Linked DNA regions of Algoriphagus machipongonensis. The protein of the gene in region 2 interacts with the protein of the main gene of each other region in a pairwise test. Links are inferred from orthologs where the notes say so. Each region holds a gene or a part of one and is shown on either strand. Other genes may lie near its edges.

Region 1 (3,322 bases), 2.7 Mb from region 2 along the record:
AGATGAAGTATTTTTTACCCCTAATTATATTCTCAATCCTTTCTTTAGAGAGTTTTGGACAAGCTGGTATTAGAGCAGGGATGAGTTCGGGAAACTTTACCAATTCTAATTACAAAGCCATGCTCGGGATACACGGGGGAGTTTATTATCGGGCTGAGTTAGGCTTTATTTCCATCGAACCTGGGGTTCAGTTTGCTCAGAGAGGATCGAAGAGAAACGATGGGCAAACAGGTAAAGTCATCACGGAGAGGCTCAATTACGTGGATGCACCACTGCTTTTCAGAATCAATTTTCTTCCAGAAGTTCATTTATTTGTCGGGCCACAGGCTTCATTTTTGATTTCTAGGAAATATGAATTTGAAGGAGATGTGGATACCAATTCAGAAGCTTTCCCAAAAACAGAATTTGGAGGAGTAGGGGGAATAGGCGTTAGTTTTCCTTATGGCGTTAATTTCCAAGTCAGTTTTGATATCGCTAAAACAGATTTGGGAGACTATTATCCAGATAAAAGAAATAAGGTGCTGAAGCTTTCTTTGGCATTTGACTTGTATTGATATCAGCCTAATAGCTAATTATTCCCTGTTTGTGTATTAAAATATTTAATCTTTTAGGTTTAAATTCGCATTAAATAGGTTCTTTTTAGAAAAAGGCATTATAAATCAAACCAAATAAATTTAACAGGACACATGAAAAAGTTGTTGTTTTTAATCTTTTCGATTGGGCTAATCTCTACGGCCCAAGCCCAATTTGGAGTGAGAGCTGGGTATAACTCATCGAATTTCTCTGATACTAATTTTGATAGCAAGCATGGTTTTCATGTGGGAGCATATTATAAAATTGATGCTCCAGTGGTTGCCATTGAACCTGGGATTCAGTTTACTCAAAAAGGATATACAGGAATGGACGCTGCAAGTGGTGATGATATCACAGAAAAAGTGAATTACATAGACGTTCCAGTTCTAGTTAGAGTGAATATTTTGCCTATTGTCAATGTCTTTGCAGGTCCTCAAGCCTCGGTTTTGATCTCTAGAGATTATGAATTAGGAAATACCTCAGATTCAAGTACAGAAGTGATCAAAGGATATGATATTGGCGCTGTATTAGGTCTTGGAGTGAATTTACCTTTAGGACTTAACTTGCAGGCTAGTTACGATTTGGGATTGTCAGACCTGAATTATTTTGATACAGATGTGAAAAACAGAGTGTTTAAACTGTCACTAGGTTTAGACCTTTAAATAAAAATTTTACCACAATGTGAAAGCCTGGCGAAAGTCAGGTTTTTATTTTTTCACTCTGTCTGGATTGTCTTCAATGAATGATTTCCAGCCCTTACTTCTTCCTCTTGTCTGTACACGGCCTTCATGAAAATGATGACATAAGGCTACAGCCAAAGCATCGGTTGCATCCAGCATTTTGGGGAGCTCTTTCAAATCAAATAAAGTTTGTAGCATGGCTGCTACCTGTTCTTTGGAAGCATTCCCATTTCCAGTCACAGATTGCTTGACCTTCTTAGGGGAATATTCGGTGATCGGTATTTCTCTGGCTAAAGCAGCTGCCATGGCTACTCCCTGCGCTCTTCCTAATTTGAGCATGGATTGTACGTTTACTCCGTAGAAAGGTGCTTCCAAAGCAACCGAATCGGGTAAGAATTCCTCAATTATTCCAGAAATTCTCTCAAAAATCTTCTTCAATTTCAGTTCGTGAGTCCCATATTTTTTCAAATGGATCACACCATATTGAAGCAGCTCGTATTTTTTGCCTTCAGTCTTGATCAAACCATAGCCCATCACATTGGTACCAGGGTCTATGCCTAAAATTATTTTTTCCTTCGTGGGATTTTTCACTTCTTTACTCACCTTCGCAAGTTAGCCCAAAAGATGCTAAAATTTTACCTGATAGGAATTCTCTGTTACTGCCTGCTACTTTGGTTGATGGCTAGGACTTGGCCTAAAGCGGTAAAAAGTCTTGAACTCCCAAAGTCAAAAATTCCTATCAGTTTAGTAATTGCTTGTCGCAATGAAGCTCTTAGAGTTCCCTCCCTAGTGTCGCAAATAAGAAATCTGGACTATCCCTATTTAGAAGTGATATTGGTAGATGATCATAGTGAAGATCAAACTTTTGATCTCCTAACTGCTGAATTAGAAGGGGAAGAGCATGTGAAAATTCTCAGAGGGGTGGGAGTTGGTAAGAAAACTGCCATTTCTCAAGCGGTTTCTATTGCTTCCGGAGAATTGATTCTCTGTACTGATGCTGATTGTAACTGGCCTCAGGATTGGTTAGAAACCTTAATGGCTCCCTTTAGTGATCCTAAAATTCAGCTGGTTGCCGGTCCAGTTCTCTGTGAAGAAAATGAGCAATTCCTGTCTAAATTTCAAAAAATAGACTGGTTGAGCATATTGATGGTCAGCAATTTTGCGATACAAAAAGAGAGGCCAATCATGTGCAGTGCGGCGAATATGATGTATAGAAAAACTGCTTTTGAAAAGGTAAATGGTTATTCTGGAAATGAAAAATATTGGTCTGGAGACGATGAGTTTTTGCTTAAAAAGATGGTTTCACATTTTGGCCCTGAGGCAATTCAATACCTGCCGTTTCAGCAGTCTTTGGTGAAAACCCAAGCAGAGTCAAATTGGAGCTCATTGTTTAACCAACGAATTCGATGGGCAGGAAAATGGAAAGCGCATGAGTCAAGCTTTCATATTTTGTCTGCTTTCCTACCGTTTTTGATGCAGTTATTCTGGATATCCTCTTTTGTATTGCTGACTTTAGATTGGGAAGGGGGCATGATATTTCTTGCGGTCTGGGGAATTAAAATTGTGGGAGAAGCACTAGCTTTCGGAAGGATTACAAGAAGTCTGAATACTCCCTTATCTTTGAGTAACCTAATCTTGACTTCATTTATTCATCCATTTTATGTGCTTGGAATTGGGATTGGGTTGATTCGAGGGAAGTACAGTTGGAAAGGCAGAAAGAATCTCGCATTATCAAAGATTGAAAAAACATGACAGACCGGGAATTTGATTTGATGGATGAATTGTACTTTGTGCAACCCTTTCAATACTTACAAGAGACATTGGGTTGGGAGGAAAAGGTAATTCTAGAGTCACTAGAAAGCTTGTACAAGCGGGGCTTGATAAAATGCCTGAAAAGTCCGGATGAGGAATGCTTTTATCAGGTGAACATCCAGGAGGAAGGCAGTAAATTATATTTTCTAGCGACTAAAAAGGGGCTTATGGCTCATAACACGATTTAATCATTGGATACAGAAACTTTTAAATATCAACGTAAAGAGTTAGAGCTAAAGGCTTTATTGGAAATCACT
Region 2 (3,468 bases):
TGTCAAAGGGTCTAAATGATGGATTCTGGGAGATGTTCCTAAAAAGATTATTTGAGCCGTTCGCAGCAGGTGCTCCAGGAGTCCCCATGCCAATATTTGGGTTGTTAGGGTTTAATAATGTCTGTCCTTCACCCAAGTCCATGAATGCAGCAAAGTTTCTTAATGTCTCCGTGTTTGAGGCTCGGTTCATGATATAAACCTCTATTCTGGTGACATTTACACCGGAAAGTACCTGAGGCAAACCTCTAAGCCAGCGTTCGTAATTATCTCGGAAGAAATGGGCTAAAAAGAAATGTCGATTTTCATCGTATTTAGATGCTTGAATATCAAATGTTCGACCTTGTCCATTGGCATCAATAACCAATTCGTCTCTTCTTCCTCTTTGGGTGGAGGCTACGGCAGTGACATTCAACTTCCCGAATTGTAACTGTGTTTTTACTCCAAAAAGGTTTTGTGCCCCTTGAATCAACCGGTTTTGAACAGGCATACTGACATTACCGATTTCAATGGATTTGATGATGTCTTCCTGGAATCCGTCGTACTCTACCTTAAGTTGATTTTGGAAGTCGAAAGAATTATTGGAGTCAAAATTTGCCCCAATTTTCATTTTCTCGCCTAAAGACCCATTGACAGCCATCTGAATCTGCTGATCAAAGTTAAAGCCTCCATTTTGTTGCTGCCTAATGGGTAGGGTAGGGTTGTCAACTCTTCGGAATATTGCCCCAAAATCTAAATTGACATAACCGGTGGGGACAATATTAATTTCACTTCCACCAAAGATTCTGTCAAATGAGGGACTTACTGTGAGAGGTGGAATTAAACCTCTTCCTTCTACTGCGCTTTCACCATCACCGCCTCGTGCTCTGCTTCTCCAATAGTCCTGCCTAACTTTGTATTCTTGAATTTTCGAAAACTCTTCAAAATCATATTCCTGCTCATTCCCCAGCCGAGTACTATCCACTTCTTCAACCACATTGTAACGTAAGGTGGAGTCCACCAAAACTTGTACATTTTGATTGGTTAAACTTTTAGGTAAAAATGGGGAGGAAGGTACTAAGAATGGGTTCCGGGTAGGGTACAGAGGATTTGTCCTCATATTTTGCCAAAGCAAAAATGAGGGAGCCATTCTCCTAAGATTAAGAGAATCGATTCGCGATTGGATGCTATCGGTATCGGTTTGTTGAGCCTGGGAAGTAGAAAAGGCCAGAATAAACCCAAAGAGAGTGAAATATTTGGGCAAACCACCGAAATACTTCCTCCTGCAAAAAGTCAGTAACTTCCGAAAGTTCAATGCAGCTTCAAATTATGGTGTCTTTAAAGATGCTTTAATTAATTCTTCTAAAGAAATTTCTCCCGTGGTTTTTTTCAAAACAGCCCTGATGTTTTTTTCAGCAGCAGTTTTTGGGAATCCCAACGTGATTAATGCCTTTAACGCTTCCTCACGTAGATTATTGTGTGCATTTAAAAATCCAACTTGAGAATCTCCCGAACTGGAATCAGTAGCTTTTCCAACTTTATCCTTTAATTCCAGAATGATTCGTTGGGCTGTCTTTGCACCTATTCCTTTAACATGCTGAATAGTAGCCACATCTCCCGAAAGAATGGATTGTTCTATTTCCTCAGTACTTAAAGAGGAGAGGATCATTAATCCAGTATTTGGACCTACCCCATTGATGGAAATCAACAATAAAAAAAGTCTTTTCTCATCAGCATTCTTAAAGCCATAGAGTGTATGAGCATCCTCTTTAATATGAAGGTAGGTGAGGAGCTTGATTTGCTCCTCATCCTTGATTTGGCTATAAGTCTGTAGGGAGATTTTGACATGGTAGCCAATTCCTCCTACATCAATTAGTACATAAGTGGGGTCTTTAAAAACGAGTTTCCCGTGTAAATAATCTATCATGGTAAGTCAGTGGATTGAGCATCAACAACGGCAACAGCCACCATATTGACAATTTCACGTATAGAACTACCTAATTGAAGAATATGTACCGGTTTGTTCATGCCTAAAAGAATTGGCCCAATAGCTTCTGAGCTTCCTAACTCAGCAAGTAATTTATAAGCTATGTTACCAGAACTTAAATCTGGGAAGATAAGTGTATTGGTTTTTTTATTGGTCAATGCAGAGAATGGGTAAACCTCTTTTTGAATTTCTTCATTCAGAGCGACATTAGCCTGCATTTCACCTTCAATGATCAAATCTGGGTATCTTTCTTTAGCGAGTGCAGTGGCTTTGGCCATTTTTTCTGCGATATCTCCCTTGGCAGAACCAAAATTAGAGTAAGAAAGAACAGCGATTCTTGGTTCGATATTGAAGAACTTCACTGCATCAGCAGTCAACCCAATAATTTCGACCAACTCTTCTGCGGTTGGGTTTAAATTAACCGTAGCATCGGCGAAGAAGTAAGGGCCCTTATCGGTATTCATGATATACATACCCGCTACTCTCTTTGTGCCTGGTTTTACCCCAATCGTATGTAAGGAAGGCAGGATTGTTTTAGGATAATCCCTTGTCAAACCTGAAATAAATGCGTCTGCCAAGCCAGTTTCCACCATCATAGCTCCAAAGTAATTTCGCTGGGTAACCAATCTGCTGGCATCTCCAGGTGTCATACCTTTTCGCTGACGCTTTTTATAAAGAATTTCTGTAAACTGAGAAAGCATCTTCGTTTCCTCCATTGGGTCGATGATGGTGACATTTTGAAGGTCTAAAGAATTCTCTTCAATAAGTGTTAGGATTCTCTCCTTATTACCAAGTAAGATCGGATTTGCAATTTTCTCATCGCGAATCATCTGTGCCGCTTTGAGTATTTTTCTATTATCCGCTTCAGCAAATACCACACGCTTTGGATCTTTCTTCGCTCTTGCTATCACCACTGACATCAAACGCTGATCGATACCGATTCTTTCTTGAAGTTCTAATTCGTAAGCATCCCAATCTTTAACCGGGTTTTTGGCTATTCCTGAGTCCATGGCTGCTTTCGCCACCGCGGGCGCAATGGTCGTGATCAACCTTGGGTCTAGTGGTTTTGGAATTAGATAAAGTTTACCAAATCCAAGTTTACTCTCTCCATAGGCCTTATTAACAATATCTGGAACTGGCTCTTTTGCCAATTTTGCAATTGCATGGGCAGCAGCAAGCTTCATTTCTTCATTAATAGAAGTAGCTCTTACGTCCAAAGCTCCACGGAAAATGTAAGGAAATCCTAAAACATTATTCACCTGATTGGGATGGTCAGATCTACCTGTAGCCATGATCAAATCTTCTCTAGCAGCAACCGCTAGGTCATAAGTGATTTCAGGGTCAGGATTTGCCAAAGCAAAAACAATAGGGTTAGGTGCCATCAATCTGAGCTGCTCCTGGCTTACTACATTACCTGCAGAAAGACCCAAGAAAACATCAGCACCTTTCATCGCATCGCTCAAGCTATTAAGATCTCTTGAAGTAGCGAATTCTTTTCTTATTTC

The links. Proteins that work in one complex are often made in the same cells at the same time.
Region 1: the proteins of ruvA (region 2) and ruvC interact in binary tests that used the Escherichia coli proteins (3 or more experiments, as listed by UniProt). The link is inferred for Algoriphagus machipongonensis from one-to-one orthologs.

Annotation. Positions count from the first base shown.
Region 1 is NZ_CM001023.1:1,177,292-1,180,613, forward strand. The notes cover bases 69-2,922. They hold ruvC (crossover junction endodeoxyribonuclease RuvC), read right to left. Parts: upstream 1,857-2,922; coding sequence 1,281-1,856; downstream 69-1,280. Other genes in these bases: ALPR1_RS05150 (porin family protein), read left to right, coding at 69-554; ALPR1_RS05155 (porin family protein), read left to right, coding at 687-1,235; ALPR1_RS05165 (glycosyltransferase family 2 protein), read left to right, coding at 1,878-2,922. Outside these bases: more of ALPR1_RS05150, read left to right, coding at 3-68; more of ALPR1_RS05165, read left to right, coding at 2,923-3,005; ALPR1_RS05170 (hypothetical protein), read left to right, coding at 3,002-3,253; ALPR1_RS05175 (PP2C family protein-serine/threonine phosphatase), read left to right, coding at 3,257-3,322.
Region 2 is NZ_CM001023.1:3,877,183-3,880,650, reverse strand. The notes cover bases 104-3,103. They hold ruvA (Holliday junction branch migration protein RuvA), read right to left. Parts: upstream 1,904-3,103; coding sequence 1,304-1,903; downstream 104-1,303. Other genes in these bases: ALPR1_RS16330 (NADP-dependent malic enzyme), read right to left, coding at 1,900-3,103; sov (T9SS outer membrane translocon Sov/SprA), read right to left, coding at 104-1,126. Outside these bases: more of sov, read right to left, coding at 1-103; more of ALPR1_RS16330, read right to left, coding at 3,104-3,468. UniProt on the Escherichia coli protein: The RuvA-RuvB-RuvC complex processes Holliday junction (HJ) DNA during genetic recombination and DNA repair.